2 regions of the Thalassiella azotivora genome follow, and region 1 is predicted to be linked to the other one. Evidence: predicted binding sites of a transcription regulator. Region 1 holds the regulator's gene; the other holds the start of a gene.
The links. Region 1 encodes LexA, which represses DNA repair genes until DNA is damaged. Its sites were predicted from a motif close to TCGAACANNTGTTCGA; they were not measured.
Positions count from the first base shown of each region.

Region 2: the regulator LexA is predicted to act here: its motif matches at 6,132-6,147, upstream of ACYVQV_RS02475 (trans-sulfuration enzyme family protein).

Region 1 is NZ_BAAGTX010000006.1:86,032-100,269, forward strand. Features, by position in the region: gene ACYVQV_RS05780 (hypothetical protein) at 266-496, shown strand; gene ACYVQV_RS05785 (hypothetical protein) at 590-802, shown strand; gene ACYVQV_RS05790 (class I SAM-dependent methyltransferase) at 847-1,458, opposite strand; gene hflX (GTPase HflX) at 1,646-3,169, shown strand; gene ACYVQV_RS05800 (hypothetical protein) at 3,228-3,926, shown strand; gene ACYVQV_RS05805 (ATP-dependent DNA helicase) at 3,936-5,990, shown strand; gene ACYVQV_RS05810 (L,D-transpeptidase family protein) at 6,082-6,975, shown strand; gene ACYVQV_RS05815 (M15 family metallopeptidase) at 6,972-7,796, shown strand; gene ACYVQV_RS05820 (LysR family transcriptional regulator) at 7,856-8,797, opposite strand; gene ACYVQV_RS05825 (aminotransferase class V-fold PLP-dependent enzyme) at 8,879-9,982, shown strand; gene ACYVQV_RS05830 (nucleoside hydrolase) at 10,001-11,011, shown strand; gene ACYVQV_RS05835 (DUF7218 family protein) at 11,027-11,299, opposite strand; gene ACYVQV_RS05840 (UdgX family uracil-DNA binding protein) at 11,504-12,136, shown strand; gene lexA (transcriptional repressor LexA) at 12,152-12,898, opposite strand; gene ACYVQV_RS05850 (LysM peptidoglycan-binding domain-containing protein) at 13,285-13,740, shown strand; gene ACYVQV_RS05855 (MBL fold metallo-hydrolase) at 13,713-14,238, opposite strand, start outside.
Region 2 is NZ_BAAGTX010000002.1:178,134-192,371, forward strand. Features, by position in the region: gene ACYVQV_RS02455 (YlbL family protein) at 1-1,017, opposite strand, end outside; gene ACYVQV_RS02460 (NAD-dependent epimerase/dehydratase family protein) at 1,113-2,207, opposite strand; gene ACYVQV_RS02465 (zinc-dependent metalloprotease) at 2,497-4,158, shown strand; gene ACYVQV_RS02470 (NUDIX hydrolase) at 4,155-4,724, shown strand; gene ACYVQV_RS02475 (trans-sulfuration enzyme family protein) at 4,772-6,019, opposite strand; gene ACYVQV_RS02480 (Lrp/AsnC family transcriptional regulator) at 6,171-6,680, shown strand; gene ACYVQV_RS02485 (M48 metallopeptidase family protein) at 6,741-7,355, opposite strand; gene ACYVQV_RS02490 (enoyl-CoA hydratase/isomerase family protein) at 7,529-8,341, opposite strand; gene ACYVQV_RS02495 (DUF5679 domain-containing protein) at 8,662-8,826, shown strand; gene ACYVQV_RS02500 (thiamine biosynthesis protein ThiF) at 8,994-10,244, shown strand; gene ACYVQV_RS02505 (ABC1 kinase family protein) at 10,241-11,560, shown strand; gene ACYVQV_RS02510 (pilus assembly protein TadG-related protein) at 11,581-12,084, opposite strand; gene ACYVQV_RS02515 (pilus assembly protein) at 12,081-12,563, opposite strand; gene ACYVQV_RS02520 (TadE/TadG family type IV pilus assembly protein) at 12,560-13,006, opposite strand; gene ACYVQV_RS02525 (hypothetical protein) at 13,030-13,224, opposite strand; gene ACYVQV_RS02530 (type II secretion system F family protein) at 13,277-14,238, opposite strand, start outside.

The sequences.
Region 1 (14,238 bases):
GACGTCCTCGCGACGACGTCGCCGACCGGTCCGGGCGGCCGTCCGCACCCGTCCGGGCTCCTTCCGGAAGTTACTCGGACGCCGGTGCAACCTCCCGGGCGTCTCGTGCGTCCAGAGGGGGAGGGCCGCCCCCGGCCGGACCGCCGTGCGGGGTGACCGTCCGGGGCGGGCCCTCACCAGGACGACGCGGGCACCGACGAAGGTCGGGGGTCGGCGAGACGAGCGGCCGACGCGTGCGGCGGTCGCTGCGCGGTGGACTGGTCCCGTGAGCCGACGGGGCGGCCGAGGGAGGGAGCAGCAGATGCACGAGGTGGTGGCGACGACGGCCGTCAGCACGCTGGCCCGGGCCACGGTGACGGAGCTGGCCCACGAGGAGACGGCGCGCGACCTCGCGGACGCCGAGCGCAGGCGCCGCCGCGAGGCGCTGCTGCACCACCTGGAGCTGGCCCGCGAGCGCCGGCGCCGCCGTCCCGGCGGGGTCCTGCGAGCGGTCTGACCTCGTCGTCGGCCGCGTGTACCACCCGGCGTGTACCACCCGGCGTGCACCACCCGGCGTGTATCACCCGGAGCCCCGACGGCACCTGGGGGCATGCGCACCGACACCGCCGTGAGCCTGCCCGGCCCGACCAGCACGAGGACCGGCACGAGGACCGGCACGAGGACCGGCACCGTGCACCTGCCCGTCCCGCGCCTGTCGGACGCGGTGGACGCCGACCGCCGGGCGCGCCGAGAGCTGGTGATCCAGGCGCTCGAGGCGGCCCGGGCCTCCCGCCGTAGGCGGCCGATCAGCCGGTTCGTCTGACGGCCTGACCAGCGCCGCCCCAGCCGTCCGGTCAGGCGGTCCGGTCAGGCGGTCCGGCGCACCCGCAGGACGCGGAACCCCTTGGCGCTGGCCTCCTTCGCCGTCACCAGCTGCGGTCCGAGCGCGCCGTTCAGCCAGGTGGCCAGCGAGTCCGAGCCGAGGTTGCGCTGCACCACGAGGAAGGCGCTCGCCCCGTCGTCCAGCCGTGGCAGCCAGCGGCACAGCAGCTCGTGCAGGGCCGCCTTGCCGACCCGGATCGGCGGGTTGGACCAGATCGCGGCGAACCGGACGTCGTCGGGCACGTCGTCCGGGTGCACCGCCCGCACCCCGCCCAGACCGAGCGCCTCGGCGTTGCGGCGGGTCAGGTCCAGCGCCCGGTCGTTGACGTCGACCGCCCACACCCTGGCCTCCGGGGCGAGCATCGCCATGGTCAGCGCCACCGGTCCCCAGCCGCAGCCGAGGTCGAGCAGGTCCCCGTGCTCGGGCGGGTCCGGCACCTCTCGCAGCAGCACGCGGGTGCCGAGGTCCAGCCGGTGGCCGCTGAACACCCCCGAGGAGGTGACGACGTCCACGTCGCGGCCCGCCAGCGGCACGGTCAGGGTCCGCCGCTCGTCCGCCGCCGCGGGCCGGGAGCTGAAGTAGTGGTCGCCGTCCATCGCGGGCGAACGGTACGCCACCGGGGCCCGCCGCGGCAGACCTTCACGAGGTCCGGCGCCGCGCACCGGGCCCGCACGAGGAATCCGGTGGAGCGGCCGGGCGTTGACCTGTCAGGCTGACTCGTGACCGCTCCGGCGCACCGGGCGGGAGCGGCCCACCCAGCCACGGACCAGACCCGGGAGACCGATGACCGCCCAGCACCACGACCGCCCCACCGACGCCGACACCGACGACCAGCTCGTCCCGGCCGGCCCCGTGGACGCGGTCAACCGGATCCTGTCCCGCCACGGGACGGCGGTCGCGGAGGGCGGGACGAGCCACCACGAGCGCGACGGCGACCAGCTCGACCTCGAGGAGCGGCAGGCGCTGCGGCGGGTGGCGGGCCTGTCCACCGAGCTCGAGGACGTCTCCGAGGTCGAGTACCGCCGGCTGCGGCTGGAGAACGTCGTCCTGGCCGGCCTGTGGACGTTCGGCACCGCCGAGGACGCCGAGAACTCCCTGCGCGAGCTGGCGGCCCTCGCCGAGACGGCCGGGTCCGTCGTCCTGGACGGCGTCCTGCAGCGGCGCAGCGCCCCCGACCCGGGGACGTTCCTCGGCTCCGGCAAGGCCGCCGAGCTGCGGTCCGTCGTGGAGGCCACCGGCGCCGACACCGTCATCTGCGACGGCGACCTGTCGCCGTCCCAGCGCCGCGGCCTCGAGGACATCGTCAAGGTCAAGGTGATCGACCGGACGGCGCTGATCCTCGACATCTTCGCCCAGCACGCCAAGTCCAAGGAGGGCAAGGCGCAAGTCGAGCTCGCCCAGCTCGAGTACCTGCTGCCGCGCCTGCGCGGCTGGGGCGAGTCGATGTCCCGCCAGGCCGGTGGCCGTGTCGCCGCGGGTGCGGGGATCGGCTCGCGCGGCCCCGGCGAGACGAAGATCGAGCTCGACCGGCGGCGGATCCGCACCCGGATGGCGAAGCTGCGCCGCGAGATCAGGGCGATGAAGCCCGCGCGGGAGACCAAGCGCGCGGACCGCCGGCGCAACGCCGTCCCCAGCGTCGCGATCGCGGGCTACACCAACGCCGGCAAGTCCAGCCTGCTCAACCGGCTCACCGGCGCCGGGGTGCTGGTCGAGAACGCGCTGTTCGCGACGCTGGACCCCACGGTCCGCCGGGCGCAGACCCCCGACGGCCGCCTCTACACGCTGGCGGACACCGTCGGCTTCGTCCGCCACCTGCCCACCCAGCTCGTCGAGGCGTTCCGGTCGACGCTGGAGGAGGTCGCCGAGGCCGACCTCGTCCTGCACGTCGTCGACGCCTCGCACCCGGACCCCGAGGGCCAGATCGTCGCGGTCCGCGACGTGCTCGTGGAGGTCGGGGCGGACGGCGTCCCGGAGCTCGTCGTGCTCAACAAGGCGGACGCCGCGGACCCGGAGACGGTGGCCCGGCTGCGCCGGCGGGAGCCGCACAGCGTGCTGGTCTCGGCGCGCACCGGCGCGGGCATCGAGGCGCTGCGCGAGGCGGTGGCCGCCGAGCTGCCGCGGCCCGACGTCGAGGTGGACGTCGTCGTCCCCTACGACCGCGGGGACCTCGTGCACCGGGTGCACGCCACCGGGGAGGTGCTGGAGGAGGAGCACACCGGCGACGGCACGCGGCTGCGGGCCCGGGTGGGCAGCGAGCTCGGGGCCGACCTCGAGCCGTTCTCGGTCGCCTCCACCGGTGGCCATTGAGGGGACCCTCACCCGCCTGACCCACGGGCCGGCGTCCGGGGGCAGTAGCGTCGGTCGCGTGCGGGTGCGCGGACGAGCAGCGGGGGTGGTCACGGCGGTCGCCGTCGCGTCCCTGCTCGCCGGCTGCGCGGCGGCGTCCGACGACGAGCCGGAGCCCGTGGCGGGCGTCACCCTGCAGCACGTCATGGCCGAGGAGCCCCCCAGCTGGCAGACGGGCCTGCTCGAGGCCGGCGCGCGGCTGCAGTACGTCGACGGCGCCTACCGGATGACCGCCACGGGGTGGCCGCTGGTCTCCCCGAACCAGGACCGGCGGGCCGTCGACCTCGACCCCGTCGTCGTCGACGCGGGGCTGCGGCTGGTGTCCGGCACCGGCCTGTACGGCGTGGCGTGCGGCGTCACCGAGGACAGCGCCTACGTGTTCGTGGTGGGCAGCCAACCCGGCGGGACGCCCTACTACGGCGTGGCGACGCTGCGCGACGGCGTGGCACGCGTCCTGCAGGACTCCTCGACCAGCCCCACGGCGCCGCCCGGCCCGCAGGCCGGTCCGGGCACGGTGACCCGGGTCGGGGGCCGCTGCTCCGCCGGGGACGAGCCGGGCACCGCCGTCCTGCAGATGGCGGTCGACGGCCGGGAGGTGCTGACCGTCGAGGCCGACGAGGGCGAGCCCCGGGGGCAGGTCGGGCTGGTGGCGCTGAGCCGCTCGGAGCAGCCCCTCGTGGTGGACGTGCTCGACGTCGGGATCGCCGGCCCCGGCTAGGCTCTCGCGGTGCCTGCCGCCGACACCGCCGACACCCCGCCCCGCACCCGCCGGGACCGGGACGTGCCCGCGGTCGCGGACCTGCTCGCCACCGCGGTGGACGCGCTCGGCGGCGCCCACCGGCCCGGTCAGCAGGCGATGGCCGAGGCCGTCGAGACCGCGGTCGCCACGGGTGAGCACCTGCTCGTGCAGGCCGGCACCGGGACGGGCAAGTCGCTGGGGTACCTGGTGCCGCTGGTGCGCCAGGCGGTCGTCTCCGGGCGCACCACGGTGGTCTCCACCGCGACCCTCGCCCTGCAGAACCAGGTGGTCGAGCGCGACCTGCCCCGGCTCGCCGACGCGCTGGAACCCGTCCTCGGCCGCCGTCCCACCTGCCAGATCGTCAAGGGCCGGGCCAACTACGTGTGCCTGCACAAGCTCGAGGGCGGCTTCCCGGAGGACGACACCCTGTTCGGCGCCGAGTCCCTGCCCGACCTGCCGGGGACGGTGGTCGCCACGGACGCCGGCGCCAGCCGCCTCGGCCGCGAGGTGGTGCGGTTGCGCGAGTGGGCGGAGCGGACCACCAGCGGTGACCGCGACGAGCTGGTCCCCGGTGTCTCCGAGCGGGCGTGGCGTCAGGTCAGCGTGGGGCCGCGGGAGTGCCTCGGCGCGCAGAAGTGCCCGCAGGCCGCCGCGTGCTTCGTCGAGACCGCGAGGTCGCGGGCGCACGACGTCGACGTCGTGGTCACCAACCACGCCCTGCTCGCCATCGACGCGTTCGAGGGGCGGCAGATCCTGCCCGAGCACGACGTCCTCGTCGTGGACGAGGCCCACGAGCTGGCGGACCGGGTGACCTCGGTGGTCTCCGCGGAGCTGAGCGCGGGCATGGTCGCGGCGGCGGCGAGCCGCGCCCGCAGCAGCGCCGGGACCGACTCCAGCGACCTGCAGGTCGCGGCCGACGAGCTGGCCTCGGCGCTGGACCCGCTGCCCGAGGGCCGGCTCGCGCACGGCCTGCCGGACGGCGTGCGGCCCGTCGTCGAGGGGGTCCGGGACGCCGCCCGGCAGCTGCTCACCGCGCTGAAGCCGGCGCCGGGGGAGCGGGGCGACGACGTCGCCGGTGCGGGCCGTCAGCTCGCCCGGGCCGCGGTGACCGAGGTCTTCGACGTGGCCGAGCGGATGGCGGCCGACCTCGCCGGGGACGTGCTGTGGCTCTCGGTCAGCCGGTTCGGTGCCGGTGAGCCGCGCCGGGCGCTGCACGTCGCGCCGCTGTCGGTGGCGCGGATGCTGCGCGAGCGCCTCTTCGCCGAGCGCACCGTGGTCCTGACCTCGGCGACCCTGACGCTCGGCGGGACCTTCGACGCGGCGGCCGGCTCGGTCGGCCTGCTCGACAGCCAGGGCCCGCCCGACGAGACGGTCCGCTGGCGCGGCCTGGACGTCGGCAGCCCGTTCGACTACCCGCGGCAGGGGATCCTGTACGTCGCCCGCCACCTGCCGCCGCCCGGCCGCGACGGCGTGCCCGACCGGTTGCTCGACGAGCTGGCCGCGCTGGTCGAGGCCGCCGGCGGCCGCACCCTCGGGCTGTTCTCCTCCCGGCGCGGTGCGGAGACCGCAGCCGCCGCGATGCGCGAGCGGCTCGACGTCGAGGTGCTGTGCCAGGGCGACGACACCACCCCGACCCTGGTGCGCCGGTTCGCGGCGGAGCCGTCCACCTGCCTGTTCGGCACCCTGTCGCTGTGGCAGGGCGTCGACGTCCCCGGCCCGGCGTGCCGGCTCGTGGTGATCGACCGCCTGCCCTTCCCCCGCCCGGACGACCCGCTGGCCAGCGCCCGCCAGCAGGCGGTCAGCGCCGCCGGTGGCAACGGGTTCATGGCCGTCGCCGCCCAGCACGCCGCCCTGCGGATGGCCCAGGGGGCGGGGCGGCTGATCCGCTCCACCGAGGACCGCGGGGTCGTCGCCGTGCTCGACCCGCGGCTGGCCACCGCCCGGTACGCCGGGTTCCTGCGCTCGTCGCTACCGCCGCTGTGGCCGACCACGGACCGGGACGTCGCGCTCGGAGCCCTGCGCCGGTTGCACGCCGCGGGCTGACGAGCGGGTAGCGTGACCGTCCGTTGTGTCCGGTCGGTCGCTCGGGGTGAGGAGACGACCGGCGGGAGTGGACGGGACCCCCGGAGGCGAGATGGGCACGGGACGGGCGCGCCGCGCCGCCGTGGTGGTGACGGCCGTGGTCGTGACCCTCGGCGTCGTCCTCGGCACGGCGTACGGCGCGGGCCTGCTCGACCGGTCGGGTGCCCCGGGCGCCGGCCGCCCGGCCGCGTCGGCCGACGGCGACCCTGACCGCCCTGGGGCCGCCGGCGCGGTCGAGGTCAGCGTGCCGTCCGCGACCGGGCGGCCGCCCGAGCCGACGTCCGGGTTCGTGCCCGTGCCGCCTCCGCAGGCCACGCTCGTGGTGACCCCGGACGCGGGTGGCACGGGTGCCCCGGACGCGGGGCGGAGCGAGTCGGGGACGGGCGAGGCGTGCGACGTCGGACGGGCCGCCGGTGCGGACCAGGTCGTCGTCGTCCGCTCCTCGGGGACGCGCGCCACCGTCCGGGCCTGCGCCCGCGGCGACGACGGGTCGTACGTCACCGAGCTCGGCCCCTACCGCGGCTACGTCGGGTACTCCGGCGTCACCGGCAGCAAGCGCGAGGGGGACGGCGCCACCCCCGCCGGCGTCCACCCGCTGCGCGGCGGCTTCGGCACGCGCCCCGACCCGGGCCTGGCCCAGGGCTGGTTCGTCACCGGCGCCGCGGACGTCTGGGTCGACGACCCCGACTCACCGCACTACAACACCCACCAGCGCAAGCCCGCCGACGGCCGCTGGGCCAGCGCCGAGGACCTCGTCAACCCGCCCGCCTACGACTACGCGCAGGTGATCGGCTGGAACGAGTCGGCGACCCCGGGTCGCGGCAGCGCGATCTTCCTGCACGTGTCGACCGGCAACCCGACCGCGGGCTGCGTCAGCCTCCCGCGGTCCGACCTGCTCGAGGTGATGCGGTGGCAGCGCAGCGGCGCGGTCATCGCCATCTCGTGAGCGGTCGCCAGCAGGCCGCCCGGGCGGCCCTCGCCGGCGCCGCGGTGCTCGCCCTGCTCGCCGGGTGCGGTTCGCCGGACGCCGTCCCCGACGCCGCCGACCAGACCGCGGCCGTCGACGCGCCGGACGACGACGGCGCGCTGGTCAGCGTCCCGCCGGCGCCCGAGCCGACCGGACCGCCCACCGCGGTCCTGCGCGCCGAGCCGCCCCCCTCGCCGACCGTCCTCCCCGGCGTCGCGCAGGGCACCGCCCCGAGCGGCGCGCCCGATGGTTTCGTCTGGTCCGTCGCACAGGTCGGGCCGGCCGACCTGCCGCACTCCTGGCGCGAGGGGTGCCCCGTCCCGCCGTCGGACCTGCGGGCCGTCACCCTGTCGCACCGCACGATGGACGGCGGCGTGCGCACCGGCGTGCTCGTCGTCCACGCCGACCTGGTCGAGCGCACCCGCCGCGCGTTCGCCCGGCTCTTCGAGATCGGGTTCCCGATCACCAGCATCCGCCCGGTCGACGAGTTCGGTGGGGACGACGACGCGTCGATGGCCGCGGACAACACCTCGGGGTTCAACTGCCGCGCCGCGGTCAGCGACGGGCCGACGTCCTGGTCGAAGCACGCCTACGGGCGGGCGATCGACGTCAACCCCGTGATCAACCCGTACGTCCTCGGTGGCAGGGTGCTGCCCCCCAAGGGCGCCCGGTACACCGACCGCGACCCGGTGCCCGGCATGTTCACCCCCGGCAGCGAGGCGCTGGCGGCGTTCACCGACAACGGGTTCACGTGGGGCGGCACCTGGCGCAACCCGGACTACCAGCACCTGCAGCGCTGACGGCCGCTGACCCGTCACCGACCCGTCGCTGACGAGGGCGTTCCGGCGAGGACGCGGCGTCAGCCGTCGAGGCGGGTCATCTCCTCGCCGAGGTCGGCGGCGGTCTCCACGAGCACGTCCACGGCGGCCGCCACCGCCGGGACGCGCAGCAGGTCGGCCGTGGTCACCGCGTGCACCTGGCGGGTCGACGGCGGGGTCACGCGGCGCAGGACGACGTCGGTGTTGCGCGACGCCTGCAGCACCATCCCCGGGATGAGCGCCACGCCCAGCCCGGCCGACACCAGCCCCAGCACCGCGACGTAGTCGTCGGTGGCGTACGCGACCTCCGGCTCGAAGCCCGCCGCGTCGCAGACCTGCAGCAGGTGGCCGCGGCAGCGGGGGCAGCCGGCGATCCACGTCTCGGAGTCCAGGTCCGCCAGCGCCACCTCGGAGGCCCGGGCCGCGGGGTGCCCGGGCGGCAGGGCGAGCCACAGGGGGTCGGTCAGCAGCGGCCGGGTGACCAGGCCGCGCAGGTCGCCGGTGTCCTCGCCACCGAGCTCGTTGCCCGGGTAGGAGAACGCGACGGCGAGGTCGCAGCGACCGTCGCGCAGCTGCTGCAGCGACTCCGGGGGCTCGGCCTCGGCGAACGTCACGCGCACCCCCGGGTGGCGCTCGCGCAGCCGCACCAGGGCGCGGGGGAGCAGCGTCGCCGACGAGGAGGGGAAGGCCGTCAGCCGCACCCGGCCGGTGCGCAGCCCCGCGAGCGACTCGACCTCCTCGCGGGCGGCCTCCAGCGCGGCCGTCACGGCGGCCCCGTGCCGGGCGAGGACCTCCCCCGCCTCGGTGAGCCGCACGCCGCGGCCCGCGCGCTCGAGCAGCGCCGTCCCCAGCCGGCGCTCGAGCCGGCGTACCTGCTGGCTCACCGCGGGCTGGGACGAGCCGACCACCGCGGCGGCCGCGGAGATCGTCCCGGTGTCGGCGATGGCGCGCATCATGCGCAGCGCGGAGGGGTCGAGGTCCACCACCCGACCATAACGTCGGTGATGGGTGGGAGACCTGACTGTCGGTTGTGTGATCCCTCGACCGCGCGGTGCACTGGTGGGGTGACGACCTCGACGACCGCGACCCCCTCCCTCGACCGCCGCGAGACGCCGGGTGCTCTCGAGGCCGCGCGCGCCGCGTTCGACCGGGTCCCCGGGCACCTGGACGCCGCGTCGGCGGGTCTGCCGCCGCGGACCGTCCAGGCGGCGCTGCGCGGCGCGCTCGACGAGTGGGCCGCGGGCAGGGCCACCCCGGCCGGCTACGACGAGGCCGTACGACGCTCCCGCTCCGCGTACGCCGGTCTCGTCGGCGTGGAGGCGGACCGGGTGGCCGTGGGGTCGCAGGTGTCCGTGGCCGCGGGGCTCGTCGCCGCCGCGCTGCCCGACGGCGCCGAGGTCGTCTGCGTCGACGGCGACTTCTCCTCGATGGTGCACCCCTTCCTCGTGCACGCCGACCGGGGCGTCACCGTCCGGCACGTGCCGCTGGACGGGCTGGCCGAGGCGCTGCGCCCGTCGACCACGCTGGTCGCCTTCTCCCTCGCCCAGTCCGCGTGCGGCTCGCTCGCCGACGCCGTCGCCGTGCGCGAGGCCGCCGCCCGGCACGACGTCCTGACGTTCTGCGACCTCACCCAGGCCGCCGGCTGGATGCCGGTGGACGCGGGCGGTTTCGACCTGACCGTCTGCTCGGCGTACAAGTGGCTGTGCGCCCCCCGGGGCAGTGCGTTCCTCACGGTCGCCCCGCGGCTGGAGGAGCGGTTCCCGCTGCGTCCGCTGCACGCTGGCTGGTACGCGGGCGAGTCGGTGTGGGACTCCTGCTACGGGCCGGGCATGGAGCTCGCGCACAGCGCCCGCCGGTACGACGTCTCCCCGGCGTGGATGCCGTGGGTGGGGACGGTGCCGGCCCTCGAGCTGTTCGGGTCCGTCCCGGCCGAGGACGTGCGCCGCTGGGACGCCGGCCTGGCCGACCGGGTGCGTGAGGCGCTGGACCTCCCGCCCGCCGGTCGAGCCGTCGTGTCCCTGGACGACCCGGACGGCACGTTGCGGTCGCGCCTGCTGGACGCCGGTGCCCGCGTCGCGGGCCGGGCCGGCAGGGTGCGCCTGGCGTTCCACCTGTGGAACGACGAGGACGACGTGGACCTCGTGGTCCGCACGCTGACGCGCCGCTGACCACCTGGGGAGGAGCCCGTGCCACGTCCGCCCGGCGCGGCGCCGGTGCCCGTGGTGCTCGACGTGGACGCCCGCGAGGACGACCTCGTCGCGGTCGCGGTGGCGGCCGGGCACCCCGACCTGGACCTGCGGGCGGTCACGGTGACGGGCGCGCTGCCGGACGACGAGACCGGGGCGGAGCGGGTGCGCGCGCTGCTCGGTGCGATCCGCGGGAGGTCGGGGACGGGGCCGGAGCTCCTGCGGCCCGAGGACGCGGGGGAGCAGGTGGCGGGCACGGGCGCGGCCGGCCTGGCCCGGGCGCTCCAGCAGGTGCCCCGGAACGCGGCTGACCGGTCACCGGCTCGGGCGGGCGGGTGCGTCCTGGTGGTGACCGGACCACTGACCTCGGCGGCCGAGGTCGCGGTGTCCAAGCCTGATCTGCTCTCGCGGGTCCGACGACTGGTGTGGATGGGCGGGGTCCTCGGGCCGGGCGTGGTGGGCACCCGCGGAGGACGGGTGTGGGAGCAGCCGCGCCCCGGCGGCGGGCGGCTGCCGGACGTCGAGACGAACGCCCGCGCCGACCCGAGGGCTGTGCGCACGGTCCTGTGCGGCGTCCCTGGTGCCCGCGGCGTCGGGCCGGTGGTGCCGGCGACGGTGTGCGGCCTGGACGCGACGTTCGGGGCGCTCGTCGACGACGGCGTCGTCGACCGGATCCGGGGGACGGCGCGGGACGCGGCGCACGCAAAGCTCCTGGACCGTCTGGTGGCGTTCGCGCTGGCGCACGAGACGCGGTACCGACGCGACGCCGGACTCGCCCACCCGCCGCTGCACGACGCCGTCGCCGTGGTCGCGGCGGCCCGTCCCGAGGTGCTGCGCACGGTGCCGGGTGGGGTGAGGGTGCAGGTCGAGGGTCCGCGGGCGGGGCGGCTGCACCTCGGGACCGCCGGGCCGGGCGCCGTCCCGGTGCACGTGGCGACCGGTGTGGACACCACCCTCCTGTGGGACCACGTGGTCCTGGCGCTCGCCCGGCTCGGCGGCGGCCCGCGCTGAGCCGCCCGCGCGCGGCTAGTGGTTGCGCAGGGCGTCGATCAGCTCGTCCTTGGTCATCGAGGACCGTCCCTCGATGTCCAGCTCGGCCGCTCGGCCACGCAGGTCGTCGACCGTCCAGTCCTCGTACGAGCCCGAGCTGCCGCCCTTCTCCCCGACGTCGCTGCGGCTGCTGTTGCTCGCCGCGTTGGCGATCCGGGCGGACTTCTCCTTCGAGTTCCCCTCGTCCCGGAGCTTCTCGTACAGCTCCGGGTCCTTGACGCTGGGGCCGGGGTCCTTCTGACCGGGCACGGTCTCCTCCTCCTCGTCGGTTGGGCGTGGAGCGCCCTCTCACCGTGCACCCGCTCGTCGTGACCGGCCACTCCAGCCGGCCTCCTGAGGTCGGGTCGCACGAGGTCCCGGCCGGTCGTAGCGTCCGGTCGTGGCCGGCGCGCGGGTGGACGCGCCCCGGGCAGGGCGCCGGCCCAGCCGTCGCGACGCCGGGGTGGTGAGGACGTGGAGCGTCCGGGTGCGCAGCAGTGGGTGCCGTCGGGGGGTCGGGTCGGCGTCTCCACCCTGAGGCGGGCGGCGGAGGCGTGCCGCGGGTGCGAGCTGTACCAGGACGCCACGCAGGTGGTGTTCTCCTCGGGGCCCGCCAGGGCGCGGATGGTGCTCGTCGGTGAGCAGCCTGGTGACGTCGAGGACCGGGAGGGCGAGCCGTTCGTCGGACCAGCCGGACGGCTGCTGCGCAAGGCGCTGGCGGAGGCAGGGCTGGACGCCGGCACCGTGTACCTGACGAACGCCGTCAAGCACTTCCGCTTCACGCCGACCCGCGGTCGCCGGCGGCTGCACCGGACGCCGGACCTGGCGCACCTGACGGCCTGCCGGCCGTGGCTCGACAAGGAGCTGGCGGTGGTGCGGCCGGAGGTCGTCGTCCTCCTCGGGGCCACCGCGGCGAAGGCGGTCTACGGCTCGTCGTTCGCGGTGACCCGGCAGCGGGGGGTGGTGATGGCCTGGCCGTCCCCATCGGGACCGCAGGCCGTGGCGACCGTCCACCCCTCGGCGGTCCTGCGTGCCCGCGACCGCCGGGACGAGGCCTTCGACGGTCTCGTGCAGGATCTGGCCGTGGCGGCCGCGGCCCTCGGCTGAGCGGCGTGGACCGCGTCAGACGCTGCGCAGCACCGCGACGACGCGACCGAGCACGGTCGCCTCGTCGCCGGGGATCGGCTCGAACGCCGGGTTGTGCGGCAGCAGCCAGACGTGGCCGTCGCGACGCTTCAGCGTCTTGACGGTCGCCTCGCCGTCCAGCATCGCGGCGACGATCTCGCCGTTCTCGGCGACGGGCTGGCGGCGTACCACCACCCAGTCGCCGTCGCAGATCGCGGCGTCCACCATCGAGTCGCCGACCACCTTGAGCAGGAACAGCTCGCCGTCACCCACGAGCTGGCGGGGGAGGGGGAAGACGTCCTCGACGGCCTGCTCGGCGAGGATCGGCCCTCCGGCGGCGATGCGGCCGACGACGGGGACGTACGACGGCGCCGGGCGGTCGTCGCCGGAGCCGGTCTCGTCGACGGCGCCGGGTGTCACGACCTCGATCGCGCGTGGGCGGTTCGGGTCACGCCGCAGGTAGCCCTTGCGCTGCAGCGCCGTCAGCTGGTGGCTGACGCTGCTCGGGCTGGTCAGGCCGACCGCCTCCCCGATCTCCCGCATGCTCGGCGGGTACCCGCGGCGCGTGACGGCCTCGCTGATGCACTCGAGCACCTTGCGCTGGCGCGGCGTGAGGTCCGTGCCGTCGGCCGCATCGGGCAGCTCGTGCACGGTCGCCTCCACCTGCGGGCCGACCGGTACCGCGCCGTCGGTCGCCGTGCCCTTGCTCGTCCTGCCGCTCGTCCTGCTCCGCCTCGTGGCCACCCTCGCTCCTCCCGTGGTCGGGTGCCGCACCCGAACCGCCCGCACACCCGCCTGACCGGACCCCGCGCGCACGCCGAGACCGCCTGCACCGACTCGCCGTGCCGTTGGTGATCACCGTAGTCCGACGGACCCCTGGGTTCAAACAGGTGTTCGACTGCGTGTCATGCGAGGCGCTGCTCCGATCGGGTGACCCGTCGCGGGCCGGGCTGTCGGTGGTGGCTGCTGCAGTGGCTGCTGCAGGTCGGGTCCGACCGGCGGACCGGGAGGCGGTTGCTCACGGCGAGAGCGGTGGACTCGTTCGAACAGGTGTGCTAGACATCGAACCTGTGTTCGACTCGAACACGAGTTCGACCCGGCTCAGCCGGTGACGAGGAGCGGGAGGGACCATGAGCGCAGCCACCCTGGACGTCCGCCTGACGGGCGGGTGCCCGCCACGGGACGTCGACGCCCTCGTCCTGTCCTTCCCGAGCCGGCGGACGTCGAGCCGCACCGAGCCGGCGCCGGGCCACGCGTCGCGGGCGCGGCTGGCTCGGCCCGCGCGTGCGGAGCGGCCGCTCCGGCTGACGCGGCGCGGTCGCCTCGTCGTGACCCTGACGAGTCTGCTGGTCGTGACCGGGCTGGGGGTCCTGGGCGCCCAGACGGCCACCGGCGGGACGACGGCGGCCGAGCCGACCGGCCTGGCGTCGGTGACGGTGCTGCCCGGGGACACCCTCTGGTCGATCGCCCTCGAGCAGGACGCCGAGGGCGACGTCCGCGACCGCGTGGCAGAGATCCGGTCGCTGAACGCCTTGAGCACCTCGAATCTGCAGGCCGGTCAGGTGCTGCTCGTCCCGACGTCCTGACCCCCGACGTCCTGCCTCCTGGCGTCCCAAGTCCCGGCGTCCTGGCTCCCGACTCCCTCACCCGGCGTCCGGGGCCCGGCAGCGCGCTCGCGCAGGTGCGACCGCTGCTGCTCCACGAAGGTCCGGTCCACCGCCGCGCCGTGACCGGGGATGACGACGTCACCGTCGCCGATCCGTCCGAGCAGGCGCCCGAGCGTCGCAGGCCACGCCCTGAGGTCGCTGTCCGCGCCGACCGAAGGGGGCCCCGACTCCTCGACCAGGTCACCGACCAGCCAGCACCCCGCGGCGGGGACGTGCACCACCAGGTCGTGGTCGGTGTGACCGCGACCCGGGTGCCACAACCGGACCTCCCGGTCGCCCAGGAGGACGCGGTGCTCGTCGACGACGACCTGGTCGGGTTCGACGAGCCGGACCTCCCCGAGACCAGGCACCGGACCGTCACCGTCGCGCACCCACCGCTCCAGGTCGGGCCGCTCGTAGGCGTCGAGGTGACCCGCG
Region 2 (14,238 bases), on a different contig from region 1:
GGCCACCAGCTTCTGCTGGACCCCGCCGATCGGACCCACCGTGCCGTCGGAGTCGACCGTCCCGGTGCCCGCGACGTGCTCGCCGCCGGTCAGCGCGCCCGGGGTGAGCTTGTCGATGATCCCCAGGGCGAAGACCATCCCGGCGCTCGGTCCGCCGATGTTCTCGATGCTGATCCGCACGTCGAACGGGAACTCGTACGTGGGGTCGACGAGGACGCCGAGCAGCGTGCGCCCGTCCTCGCTGCCCGTGGTCGTCACGGTCACCGGCACCGTCGCGCCGTCCCGCACGACGCCGACGACGACGTCGTCACCGGGCTCGGAGCGCTGCAGCACGTCCCGCAGCTGCGGCAGGTCGGTGACCTGCTGGCCGCCCACGGCGACCACCACGTCCCCCTCGCGCAGCACGTCCTCGGCCGGGGCGTCCGGGGAGAAGCCGGCGACCGTCAGGGTCGTCGGGACCGGGACGTCGAGCTCGTGCAGCGCGGCCGCGGTCGCCTGCTCCTGCGACGTCACCATCTCCTGGTTGCTCTCCTGCTCGATCGACTCCCTCGTCACGTCGGGCGGGAAGAGCTCGTCCCGGGGTCGCACCGACACGTCCGGGTCGAGGACGCCCGACACCAGCTCGGCGAGGTTGACCGGGCTCCCCGGTCCCCCGTCGACGGACACCGTCAGCAGGTCGAGCCGGCCGTCGGTCGGGTAGGTGCGCTCCCCCTCGACCGCGATCATCGGCGCACCGCCGTGCGTGCCCAGCACGTCGCGGACCGGGCCGGGTCGCACCACGGCGTACGGGACGGGCAGCATCGACACGGCCGCCATCAGGGCGACGGTGAGCAGGCCGAGGACGGCGGTGACGGCGTGCCGCGGGTCGAGCCGGTCGGCAGCGGGAGCGGCAGGCGCCACCGGCTGACCGGCAGCCGTGGCGGCGCCGGGCTCGGAGGCTGCGCCGGACGCAGGCGGAGCCGGCGGCGGGCCGACGACGTCCGCACCACGCTGCTGCTGGTCGTTCTCCGCGGTCACCGGGGCCGGTCCTCCTTCGTCGACCTGCGGACCGGGTGCCCGGGTCGCTGCCCAATATCGCACCCGCGAGGACCGCCGGCCGGTCGGGCCCTCGGTCAGGCCCGTCCGCCGCGCCGGCGCCCCGCCCGCACCCGCGCCTGCCGCCACACCGCCGCGGTGCCGACGAGGGCGACGGCCGCGCCCGCGGCACCGAGGGCGGCGTCGCGCCGCTCGAGCCGGCGGGCGGCCACCGCGTGGTGGCCCGCCACGTGCTCGAGCAGCTCGCGCAGGCACTGCTCGTTGTCGTGGGCGGGACGCCAGCCCGCCTCCCGCAGCCGCTGCGCCGACACGACCCAGGGGTGGACGACGTACGCCAGGTCGGTCGCGGGCATCGGCAGCACCCCGACGCGGTGCAGGCGCTCGGCCGTCCCGAAGGCCAGCGCGGCGGGGAGGTCGACGCGGCGCATCCCGCTGAGCCGCTCGACGTCGTCGGCCGACAGGGCCCCCGGCGCGCCGACGCCGACGTCACCGTCGATCCCGTCGAGGACGACCCGCAGGACGGCGGCGCCGAGGTCGGCGACGTGGCAGAACTGCCAGGCCGTGCGGGCCTCCCGCACCGACAGCAGCCGCGGCGCCTCGAAGTGCCGGGTGCTCAACGTGTCGACGCCCGGTCCGACGAGGGCGGCGGGACGCACGGCCGTGACCGTCAGGGCGGGGTGGGCGGTCCGCGCCCGGGCGACGACCTGCTCGACCTCCAGCAGGTCACCCACCACCCCGGTGTCGGGTTCGGCGAGCAGCGGCGCGTCGTCCGCCAGCGGGACCGGCGCGTCGGGGCGGGCGCCGTGCACCATCGCCGAGCCGACGACCACCACGTGCCGGGCACCCACCGCCGCGGCGGCCGTGAGCACCGCCTGCGCGGAGCGCACGACCCGGGCGCGCCGCGTCGGGTGGTCGACCGCCAGCGCCGCCTCCAGGTCGTCGGGGCAGGCGACGTGGACGACGACGTCGGCACCTTCCAGGGCCCGCACGACCGTCGGCGAGGCGGTGTCCGCGGCGACCGCGGCGACGTCGTCCGGCAGCACGTCCCCGGGGTGGTCGTCGGGTGCGGGCGCCGGCGGGACGACGGCGACGACGCGGCGCAGCCCGTGGCCGACGGCGGCGGCGAGCGCCGCGGTGACGGCACGCCCGGCCGGACCCGTGGCACCGGTCACGACGACGACCGGCCCCGACCGCCGGCCGCGCCTGCGACGCGACGGCGTGGCACCCGGCTGACCGGTGGAACCCACGCACCCTCCCCGGAGTTGTCCTGACGAGCCGGTCGGCCGGCGCTCGCGCGGCGACCTCGGCCGCGGGAGCGGTCGGCCGCCCCGGCGGCACCGGCTCGGGGACGGCCGGACGGTGGGTACCGTGGGAGGCCGTCCGCTGCACCGGTCCGGTGCGGTCCATCATCCCGGTGCGAGCGGCGCGGTGTCCGGCACCCGCGCGTCAGGAGAACGTGAGATGAGCGACGTCCCGCACGACCCGACGGACGACGACCCCCGTGACCGTCCGGACGGCGAGCAGGAGCCCGAGCCCGGTGAGCCGGCCGGGTCGAGCGGGTCCACCGGGCCCGGGCCGCGCGGTGGCGACGTGGGGTCCCGCAGCGGTCTCGGCTTCGGCGGTCCCGGACCGCAGGGCGGGTCGTCGGCGTCCGGCCCCTCCGACGACGACGACAACCCGCTCGCGGCGCTGCTGGGCCAGCTGATGAGCGGCGGCCTGCCCGGTGGTCTACCCGGCGGTCTGCCCGGGCTGGATCCGGCGCAGCTGGCGGCCGCGGGGATCCCGACCGACCCGGCGGCGCTCAACCAGGTCCTGGCGCAGGTGCAGCGGATGCTCAGCACCGCCGGGGACGGTCCGGTGAACTGGGACCTCGCCAAGGACCTCGCGCGCCAGACCGCGGCCCAGTCCGGCGACCCCACCGTCAGCGGCCCCCAGGCCCGCGCCACCGGCGAGGCCCTGCGGCTGGCCGAGACGTGGCTGGACGCCGTCACGGACCTGCCCGCGTCGTCGGCGACCGCGCAGGGCTGGTCGCGGGCGGAGTGGGTCGAGTCGACGCTCGCGACGTGGCGCCGCCTGGCGGAGCCGGTCGCGGCGTCGGTGGCGGACGCGATGGCGGCGGCGATGGCCCAGCAGGCACCGGAGCAGATGCAGCCGTTCATCGCCCAGGCCGGCTCGATGATGCGCCAGGTCGGCGGTGCCGTCTTCGGCATGCAGGTCGGGCAGGCGGTCGGGGCCCTGGCCTCGGAGGTGCTGTCCTCCCACGACATCGGCGTCCCGCTGACGAGCGGCGGGACGGCGCTGCTGCCCGCGAACGTCGAGGCGTTCAGCGAGGGCCTGGGCGTGCCGGTGGACGAGGTGCGGCTGTACGTCGCGCTGCGCGAGGCCGCCCACGCACGGCTCTTCGCGCACGTGCCGTGGCTGCGCGCCCACGTCCTGGGCGCCGTGGAGGCGTACGCGCGCGGCATCACCATCGACACCGCGCTCATCGAGCGGGCGGTGCAGGACGTCGACCCCACCGACCCCCAGGCCCTGCAGCAGGCGCTCTCCGAGGGGCTGTTCGAGCCGCAGCGCACGCCCGCGCAGGAGCAGGCGCTGGCCCGGCTGGAGACCACGCTGGCCCTCGTCGAGGGGTGGGTCGACGAGGTGGTGGACCGCGCGGCGTCGGGGCAGCTGCCGCACGCCGCCGCGATGCGCGAGACGATGCGCCGCCGTCGGGCGGCCGGCGGGCCGGCGGAGCACACCCTCGCCAGCCTGGTGGGCCTGGAGCTGCGCCCGCGGCGCCTGCGGGACGCCGCGACGCTGTGGCGCACGCTCGAGGAGGCGCGGGGCGCCTCGGGGCGGGACGCCGTGTGGGAGCACCCCGACCTCGTGCCCACCGCGGAGGACCTCGACGACCCCACCTCGTACGCGACGCGGCGCGGTGACGCCGAGGCGGCGTCCGCGGAGGTCGACGCCGCCCTCGCCGCGCTGCTGGCGGACGAGGGCGCCCCACGCCCCACCGAGGGCGGCATGACCGGCGACGGGGACGACGGCCGGCGCGCCGGCGAGCCGAACGACGGGGACGGGCCGGACGACGGGGAGGGGCCGGGTACCGGTGACGCGGGCGGTGACGGCCCGCGGTGAGCCTGCACGCCGAGGCGGTCCGGCTGCTCGGGGCCTGGACCGCGCCCACGACCACCCAGGACGTCCTGCGCCGCACCTACCTCGAGCACCTCGCCCACCACCCCGACGGCGTGTTGCGGGACGGCCCGCCCGCGCACCTGACCGCGTCCTGCTTCGTCCTCGACGCGTCGCTGGGGCGGGTCTGCCTGACCCTGCACCGCAAGGGCGGCTTCTGGGTGCAGCCCGGTGGTCACTGCGAGCCCGGCGACGCCGACCTCGCCGCCGCGGCCTGGCGCGAGGGCACCGAGGAGACCGGCCTGCCGGGGCTGACGGTGCTGCCCGACCCGGTCGACCTCGACCGGCACGCCCTGTCGGCGGCGTTCGGGCGCTGCACCGAGCACCTCGACGTGGCGTTCGTCGCCCTGGCACCGGACGGCGCCACGCCGGTGGCCAGCGAGGAGAGCGACGAGGTGGCGTGGTTCGACGTGGACGCCCTGCCGGACGGCGTGGTCGGTGACCTGCCCCCTCGGCTGGCCGGCGCCGTCGTCGCCGCCCGCCGCCACCTGCTGGTGACGGGCCGGCTCTGACCCCGTCAGCTCAGACCCGTCAGCTCAGACCCGTCAGCTCAGACCCGTCAGGCGTGCGCGGCGCGGATCGCCCGGTCGAGGTCGGCGAGCACGTCGTCGGCGTCCTCGAGCCCGACGGACAGCCGCAGCAGCCCCGGCGCGGGCTTCGCGTCGCCCGCGACCGGCCGGTGGGTGAGCGCCGCGGGGTGCTGGATCAGCGTGTCCACCCCACCCAGGGACACCGCGTGGGTCGCGAGCCGGACCCCCGCCGCGACCCGGCAGGCCGCGTCGTAGCCGCCGTCCACCTCGAACGCGAGCACGGCACCGGGGCCGTCCATCTGCCGCCCGACCAGCCCGCGCGGGTCGCACTCGGTCAGGCCCGGGTAGTGGACGGTGCGCACGTGCCGGTGCCCGAGCAGGGCCGCGGCGACCTTGCCGGCCGTCTCGCCCTGCGCCCGGACCCGCAGCGGGAGGGTGGGCAGCCCCCGGTGCAGCAGGTACGCCCCCAGCGGGTGCAGCAGCGCGCCGGTGACGGCGCGCACCCGCCGGAGCCTGGCGGTCCACTCCACCGCGCGCGGGCCGGCCGTCGCCACCACGCCGCCCATCGCGTCCCCGTGACCGCCGAGGTACTTCGTGGCCGAGTGGAGCACCAGGTCGGCGCCGAGGGCCGCGGGCCGCTGCAGGACCGGCGTGGCGAACGTGTTGTCGACGAGGACGGCGGCCCGTGGTGACCGCTGCCGGACGGTCGCGACGACCGCCGCGACGTCGACGAGGTCCAGCGTCGGGTTCGCAGGGGTCTCCAGGACGACGAGGGCCGTGTCGGCGCGCAGCGCCGCGACGAGGTCGCCGGCCGCGGCGAAGGTCACCTGGGGGCCGAGCACGCCGGTCGCCAGGAGGTGGTCGCTGCCGCCGTACAGGGGCCGGACGGCGACCACGTGCGGGCGGGCGCGCTCGTCGGTGAGCGCGGCCGCCTCCCCCAGCCCCACGAGCACGGCGCTCAGGGCCGCCATCCCCGTGCCGAAGGCGACCGCCCCGTGCGCGCCCTCGAGGTCGGCCAGCGCGTCCTCGAACCGGGCGACCGTCGGGTTCCACAGCCGCGCGTACACGTGCGAGTCGTCGGCGCCGGGCGCGCCGCCGGTGGCGAGCAGCTCGTAGCTGGCTCCCCCGGTCTCGACCCCCGGGAGCGGGTTCGTGGTGGACAGGTCGATCGGCAGGGCGTGGACGCCGAGTCCCGTCAGGTCGCTGCGTCCCGCGTGCACGGCCCGGGTGCGCAGGGACGGGGCGGGGGCGTTCGAACGGGGCGTCTCGGTGGTCACGTCGGCTCCTCGGGTTGGCGTGGCCCGGGTCACGGGCCGTCGACGGGAGTCTGAACGAGACGATGGCAGGATGGGGGCGGGACCGAACGTCCTTCGGTCAGACGCCCGGAGGACGACGAGGTCTTCGACCGTGCGGGATCAGGAGGACCAGGTGCCGAAGATCGTTCGACCCCCCGGGCAGGACCTGGACGACGTCGACCGGGCACTGCTCGCCGAGCTCGAGGACGACGGGCGGGTCAGCAACGCCGAGCTCGCCGCGCGCGTGGGCGTGGCGCCGTCCACCTGCCTCGCGCGGGTGCGCGAGCTGCGCCGGCGCGGGGTGCTGCGCGGCATCCACGCGGACGTCGCCCCCTCGGCGGCCGGGTTCCCGCTGCAGGCGATGATCGCCGTCCGGCTCCGGCTGCACGTGCGCGAGCAGGTGGAGGCGTTCCGGGCCAGCGCGACGTCCCTGCCGGGGGTGCTGTCGGTCTTCCACGTGTCGGGCACGGACGACTACCTGCTGCACGTGGCGCTGCCGAGCGCCGAGTCGCTGCGCGACTTCGTCCTCGAGCACCTCACCGGCCACCCCGCCGTCGGGCACACCGAGACCAGCCTGATCTTCGAGCACCTGCGCGGTGCCACGAGACTCGGCCTGCGCGACGGGCCCACCCGGGCGCGCTGACCCCCACCGGCCGGCTGCGCCCCCGCCACGCGAGCGGTCCGGTGCCGCTGGACCGGCGGTTCAGGTGCCGGGCACCCGGGCGACGTCCGCCGCACCAACCCGCCGCGCGGGCGCCTGCGCGGCGCCGTCCACGTCGTCCCCGGCCTCGTCGTCGTCGGCTCCCGAGAGGGGCGGCAGGTCCCTGCCCGCCGCGAAGCCGTCGAGGTAGCCGCGGGCGCGCTCGGTCCGCGGGTAGCCCTCCAGGAGCCGCCAGAACGCCGGGCCGTGCCCGGGTTCGATCAGGTGGGCCAGCTCGTGCAGCAGCACGTAGTCCAGCACCCACGGCGGCACACCACGCAGCCGCGTCGACAGCCGCACCGTGCCGTCCGCCGGGGTGCACGACCCCCAGCGGGTGTGCTGGTTGGTCGCCCACCGCACGCTCGACGCCCGGGCCCGGCCACCGAGGTAGCGCTCGGACAGCTCGGCGGCCCGCTCGGTGAGCACCTCGTCGCTGGGGCGGCGCCGTCGCTCCTGGGCGGCGAGCCGCTCGAGCATCGTCGCGACCCAGGCCTTCTCCTCGGCGCGGGTGAACCGCGCCGGGATGGCCACGACGACGGCGCCGTCCTCCCGGTAGGCGGTGACCGTCCGGCGGCGGCGCCTGCTGCGCCGGACCACGACCGGCGGGTCCCCCGGCACGGTGGGGCCCTTGCGCGGCTCACCGGCAGCGGGCGCGCCGGCTGTGGCCCTGCTCACGCGGCCACCGTACCCGCGGGCGCCGGCCCTCCCCAGGACCCCGACCCGGTCGTGACCGCCGTGTGACCTGCCCTCGCGTCCGTGCCGACCCGCGGTGACGGTCCGCGGCGCCCGCCTCAGCGGCCGCGGAAGTGCGGGGCGCGGCGCTCGCGCTGGGCGGCCAGGCCCTCCTGCAGGTCGTCGCCGGCGAGCGTGACGGCCTGGGCGAGGGCCTCCCACCGCAGCGCCGTCGCGTGGTCGGCGTGCCCGCCGTCCCGCAGCGCCAGCGTCGTCAGCCGGGTGGCGACGGGTGCCTGCGCGGCGACGTCGCGAGCGAGCGCCAGCGCCTCGTCGAGCACCTGGTCGCCCGGCACCACCCGCGACGCCAGACCCAGCCGCACGGCCTCCTCGCCGCGCACCAGCCGGCCCGTCAGCAGCAGGTCGCGGGCGACGGCCAGCCCGGCCACCTCGGGCAGCGACCACGTCGTCGCCATCCCGGGGTGCAGGCCCAGGGCGGTGAACGGGACGCCGAGCCGGGCGTCCGCGGCGACGACACGCAGGTCGCACGCCAGCGCCAGGGCCAGGCCCGCGCCGATCGCCGGCCCGTTGACGGCGGCGACGACCGGCACCTCGAGCCGCCGCACGCTCAGCCAGTCCGAGTAGAACGCGTGCATCCGGCTGCGCAGCCGGTCGACGTCGCCGCCCTCCCCCAGCCAGGACAGGTCACCCCCCGAGCAGAACGCGCTGCCGGCGCCCGTGACGACGACGCAGCGCAGCCCCGGCACCTCGCGCAGGTGCTCCACCGCGGCGACCCACGAGCGGGTCATCGGGTCGGACATCATGTTCCGCCGCTCGGGCAGCTCCAGCGTCAGCAGCGCCACGCCGTCCGCGGGGTGCTCGAGACGCAGGTGCTCCAGCGCGGGGGCGTCGGCGGTGGTCCGGTCGTTCACGCCGGTGAGGTTAGCCGGGTGGTGCGGACCCGGCGGTGACCGAGCCCCGGGTCGTGCGCCGGCCCGCCGAGGTCGCGTGCCGTCGACCGGTCGGGACCGGCTCGGGGAGTGGCCGGGGAGCGGCTGGGGAGCCGGCCGGGGACCCGCCGGACGCGCCGGTGGGGGTGCGTGGGCTCGTGCTCAGCCCGTGCTCGGCTACTGTGGCTGGCGATCCTGGCCCGCCAGGGCGACCGCCCCGGTCCGTGCGAGCGGGCACAGGCGTGCCCGGCGCGCGCACGGGGGGACCAGGGCACCGAGCCGACCAGAGAAAGGGGCCACACGTGGCTGAGACCGGCGAGACCTACAAGGGCGAGTTCTACTGCGTGAAGTGCAAGGAGAAGCGCGAGGCGGAGGGCAACGTCGTCGAGACGAACGGCCGCCGCATGGCGAAGGGCAAGTGCCCGGTCTGCGGCACCAACCTGAACCGCATCCTCGGCAAGGCCTGAGCACCGCAAGTCGCTCCGGAGGGCGGGAGGGGACACCGGTCCCCTCCCGCCCTCCGTGCGTCCGGGTCCGATGCCGCCGAGTCCGATGCCTCCGGCGCGACACGCGAACCACCCGGTGCTGTGGACGGCGGCACCGCAGCGCGTCCGCACCCGGACATCCTTGGCGCATGGGGCTGCGACTGAGACCGGGGCTGGCGACGGCCTGGAGGGCACCCGGCAGGCTCCAGGTGGGGCTCGACGCCGACGCGGTGCTGCTCGACGGCCTGTCCCCGGACGACGAGCGGGTGCTGGACCTCCTCGACGGTGCCAGCGGACCCGCGGAGCTGCTCCGGCGCGCCGGCCGCGCCGGGGTCGACGTGGGCCGTGCCCGGTCGCTGCTGCTGCGACTCGAGAGCGCAGGGGTGCTGGCAGGGGGTCGGGTCGCCCACGACCTGGGCGTCGGCCCGCGCGACGTCGGGGCCGGGACGGCGCCGGGAGCGGTGCCCGACCGCGACCTGGACGCCGTTCGGTCCGACCGCGCGCGTCCTCGCTCGTCCGCGACGGTGGCGGTGGCGGGCCTGTGCCCCACGGGCCTGACGGTGGCGTCGTGGCTCGCGCACGCCGGCGCGGGCACCGTGGTGCTGGACGACGACCGCCCGGTCCGGGCCGCCGACGTCGGCCCCTGCGGCTACCGCCCCCGGGACGTGGGCAGCCCGCGGGCGAGGGCGGCCCGGGCGAGGGTCAGCCGCTCGGCGCCCCGGACGCGGACCGCCGTGGGCGGCGACGTCCGGCCCGACCTCGTGGTGCTCGTCGCCCACGGCGCGCTCGACCCGGCGCTGACCGAGGGGCTGGCCCGCGAGGACGTGCCGCACCTGCCGCTGGTGCTGCGCGAGCGGGTCGCCGTGGCCGGGCCGCTGGTGCTGCCGGGCCGCTCGACGTGCTGCCGGTGCGTGGACCTCGCCCGCGCCGACCGGGACCCGGAGTGGCCGCGGGTGGTCGACCAGCTGGCCCGGGGCGGCCGCAGCGGGCACGGCCACCTCACGACCGGGTACGCCCTCCGCGGGCCGGCAGGCGCCCGGTGGGCCGACGCCGACCCAGCGCTGGTGGCCCCGGCGGCAGGGCTCGCGGTGGCCCAGGCCCTCGCCCACCTCGACGGGCGCGACGTCCCGGCCACGGTGGGCGCCACGTTGGAGGTCGTGCTCCCCGACGGCCTGGTCGGGGTGCGGCCGTGGGCGCCGCACCCCGCGTGCGGGTGCACGTGGCGGTCCCTCGCCGGCCCTCCCGGGACGTCCCGGGAGGTGACCGGGCAGGCCGCCGGACGGGCGAGTCCCCGGCCCGCCGCGACGCTCACCGCGGCGCCTCGCGCACGGCCCACCCGACCCGGCGAACCCGTGCCGTCGCGCGTCCCGGCGGCGTCCGTGGACACAATGGGCGGGTGACGGACCTCCCCCGGCGCGCCTTCGCGCGCAGCGCGCGCCTGGCCAGCCTCCCCGTCGGGTTCGCCGGACGCACCGCCCTCGGCCTGGGCAAGCGGGTCGGCGGCAAGCCGGCCGAGGCGGTCGCCGCGGAGGTCCAGGCCCGCACGGCCGAGCAGCTGTTCAAGGTGCTCGGCGAGCTCAAGGGCGGGGCGATGAAGTTCGGCCAGGCGATGAGCATCTTCGAGGCGGCGCTGCCGGAGGAGATCGCGGGGCCGTACCGGGCGACGCTGACCAAGCTGCAGGACGCCGCTCCCCCGATGCCCGCCGCGTCGGTGCACAAGGTGCTGGCCGACCAGCTCGGGCCCCAGTGGCGGCGCCGGTTCGCGGAGTTCGACGACACCCCCGCCGCGGCGGCGTCGATCGGCCAGGTGCACCGGGCCGTGACGAAGGACGGGCGGGCCGTCGCCGTCAAGGTCCAGTACCCCGGTGCGGGTGAGGCGCTGATCTCCGACCTCAACCAGGTGTCGAGGGTGGCGCGGGTCGCGGCCGGCTGGATCCCCGGGCTGGAGCTCAAGCCCGTCCTGGAGGAGCTGAAGGCCCGCGTCGTGGAGGAGCTGGACTACGAGGCGGAGGCGGAGTCCCAGCAGGCGTTCCACAAGGCGTTCGCGGACTCCGAGGAGATCGTGGTGCCGCAGGTGCTGGCGGCCAGCGAGCGCGTGCTGGTCGTCGAGTGGCTGGACGGCGTCCCCCTGTCGCACCTGATCACGAACGGCTCGCAGGGGGAGCGGGACGTCGCCGCCCGGCGCTACCTGGAGTTCCTGCTGCGAGGGCCGCAGAGCTGCGGCCTGCTGCACGCCGACCCGCACCCCGGCAACTTCCGACTCACCCCCGACGGCCGGTTCGGTGTGCTGGACTTCGGCGCGGTCAAGCGCCTGCCGGACGGGATGCCGACGGAGATCGGCCGGCTGCTCACCCTGGCGCTGCGGGACGACGCCGCCGGGGTGGTGGAGGGCCTGCGGGACGAGGGCTTCATCAAGGCGACGATCGACGTCGACCCCGACGGGCTGCTCGAGTACCTCGAGCCCTTCCTCGCGCCGGCCCGCTCGGAGACGTTCCGGTTCAGCCGGGAGTGGCTGCAGGAGCTGTTCACGCACATCAACGACCCCCGCCGCCCGCAGTGGTCGATGGGCATGAAGCTGAACCTGCCGCCGGAGTACCTGCTCATCCACCGGGTGTGGCTGGGCGGGATCGGGGTGCTGTGCCAGCTCGGCGGCGAGGTCGCGGTGCTCGACGTGCTCGCCGACTACCTGCCGGAGTTCACGCCACCCGACCGGTGACCGCGGCGCGGTGCGCGGGCTCAGCCGAGGTCGGTCCGCGCCCTGGCGGTCACCTCGAGCGGCACGCCGTCCGACCAGTCCTCCAGCACCCACGACACGATCGGCACCCGGGCGCGGGCGACGAGGACCACCTGCGCGGTGCGGCCGTCGGGGGTCCCGGTGCCCGAACCCACCGCCAGGCCCTCCAGGTCCTGCGCCGCGACGTTGCCCGCCAGGTGCTCCTCGACGGCGCGCCGCACGGACGCGTCGGTGATCGGCACCCCCTGCGGTGCCGCGCCGGCGTCGTAGAGGGCCGCCTCGTCGAGGGCGTCCGCGGCGTCGAGCGCGGCGGCGTCGGCGACGGCGAGCAGGCGCTTGCGCTCCAGGTGGACGGCGGACGCACCGATCACCACGGTGACGAGCAGCAGCGCGATCGCCGCGTACGCGATGACGAGGAGCAGCACCTGCCCCTCGTCGCCGCGGCGGAGCGCACCGCGACCGTCCGGGCGCTCGACCCGGGTCCCTCGCCCGACCTGCGGCGTCACGGCGCGAACCGGTCGACCACCGCGACCGCCTCCGCCCGCACGGGCACGCGGGTCGGCACGACCGCGGTGACGAACGCCGGGACACCCGGGAGCGTGACGTCGACCGTGACGCGGACCGTGACCAGCGAGTCCGGCTCGCCGCAGCCGGCGGCGCCGCAGGAGACCCGCGTCGCGGCGTCGGCGTCGACGTCCTGGAAGCCCTGGTCGTCCAGCGCGAGCCGGACGACCGTCGACGCGTGGACGGCTCCCGTCCGCTCGTCGGGGGCCGCGGCCAGCACGTGCGCTGCCTCCCGGGCGGCACCCTCGGCGGCGAAGGACGCCGCCTGGAGCCGCCCGAGCACGACGACGAGGTAGACGACCGGCACCAGCAGCAGCACGCCGAGCGTCACGAACTCCACCACCGCGCTGCCGGCGTCCGGGCCGGCGCCCGCGACCCGGGCCCGCACCCTCGCGACGACGCGCCGCACGGCCCGGGTCACGCCGGCCGCCGCGCGCCGTGGCCGTCGACCTCGATCGCCCCGGCGGGCCCGAGCAGGCCGATGACCGGCAGCGGCGCGCGCACCGTGACCCGCACGACGTCCACGCCGCCGAGGTCCACGGTCGTCGCCGTCACGTCGGCGGCGTACCGCGAGGACAGGGAGGCGCCGATCAGCTCACGGGTGCGCTGGGCGGCGTCCTGCGGTCCGCGGTCGGCGAAGGCGCCGTACCGGGCGCCCTCCGCCGCGCAGTCGACCAGGGTGTTGCGCACGTGCAGCACCAGGGTGAGCTGGACGAGGGCGACGAACATCAGCGTGAGCAGCGTGCCGACGAGGACGAAGTCGACGGCCGCCGACCCTCGGTCGCCGGGTCGCGGGACACCGCCGCTCCCGTGCCCTGCACGCGGCGGGCGGGGCACGGGTCGGGGGCCGTCGGCGGGGGTCACGGGCGGGCTCGCGGGACGTCGGCTCAGTTGGCCAGCACCCGGTTCATCGCCTCGGTGAAGACGTTGTTCAACGCGTCGCCGGCGACCGCCCACAGGCCGATCACCAGGCCCGCGGTCATCAGGGTCACCAGGACCCACCCGGGCACGTCCCCCCGGTCCCGGGCCCCCGTCGTCCCGCGCCAGCGCACGACGACCCGCTGGACCAGTCCTGTGCTCATCCGATACCCCTCTCCCGCGACGCGGACCGTCCGCGTCGGTGTGTCGTGCGGCTCACAGGCCGACCGTGAGGACGGCGAACCCGGGGTAGACCGCGAAGACGACGGTGACCGGCAGCACCAGGAAGACGACCGGGACCATCATCGCGATCTCCTTCTTGCCGCCGGTCTCCATCAGCTGGCGGCGACCCTGGTCGCGGACGTCCTGGGCCTGGGCCCGCAGCACCTCGGCCAGCGGCGTGCCCCTCTCGACGGCGACGGCGACCCCGTCGGCGAACCTCGCCAGGCCCGCCAGGCTCGTCCTGGCCGCCAGTCCCTCGAGGGCCTGGGCCAGGCTGGCTCCGGCCCTGGCGTCGGCGAGGGTGCGGCGCAGCTCGGTGCTCAGCTCCCCGTGGCACGTGCGCGCGACCCGCTCCAGGGCACCGACCGCCCCCTCACCGGCACTGACGGACAGCGCCAGCAGCTCGGCGACCGTGGGGAACTCGGCCAGCATCCGCTCCTCGCGCCGGCGGACCGCCACACCCAGCAGGTAGTCACGCGCGAGCACGCCGGTGACCCCGCAGACGACGACCAGCGCCACCAGAGGCACCAGCGAGAAGCCCCGGGCGGCTGCGACGAGGACCGCCGCGACCAGTCCGGCGCCGAGGCCGCCGAGCCCCCACAGCACCTGCTCCGCGCGGAACTCCTCGACGGTGGTCCGCTCCCCCAGCTGGTCGAGCCGCCGGCGCACCGTCCCCGGGCCGCCGGACACCCGCTCGACCCACCGCGTCGCGTCCGCCATCACCGGGGCGAGCAGCCGCTCCAGGACGGCCAGCGGGGAGCCCGACCGCGCCTCGCGGACCAGCAGGCGGGACGGCGCGACGGCGTCGCGCACGTACGGCGCCAGCCGGTCGTCCAGGGTGGGTCGCCGCAGCCAGGGCAGCCGGACCAGGACGAGCCAGGCGCCCAGACCACCCACCGCGCCGAGCAGCGCACCGGTCAGCACCGTCGGTTCGGTCAGCCCGGTCAGCGTCAGCT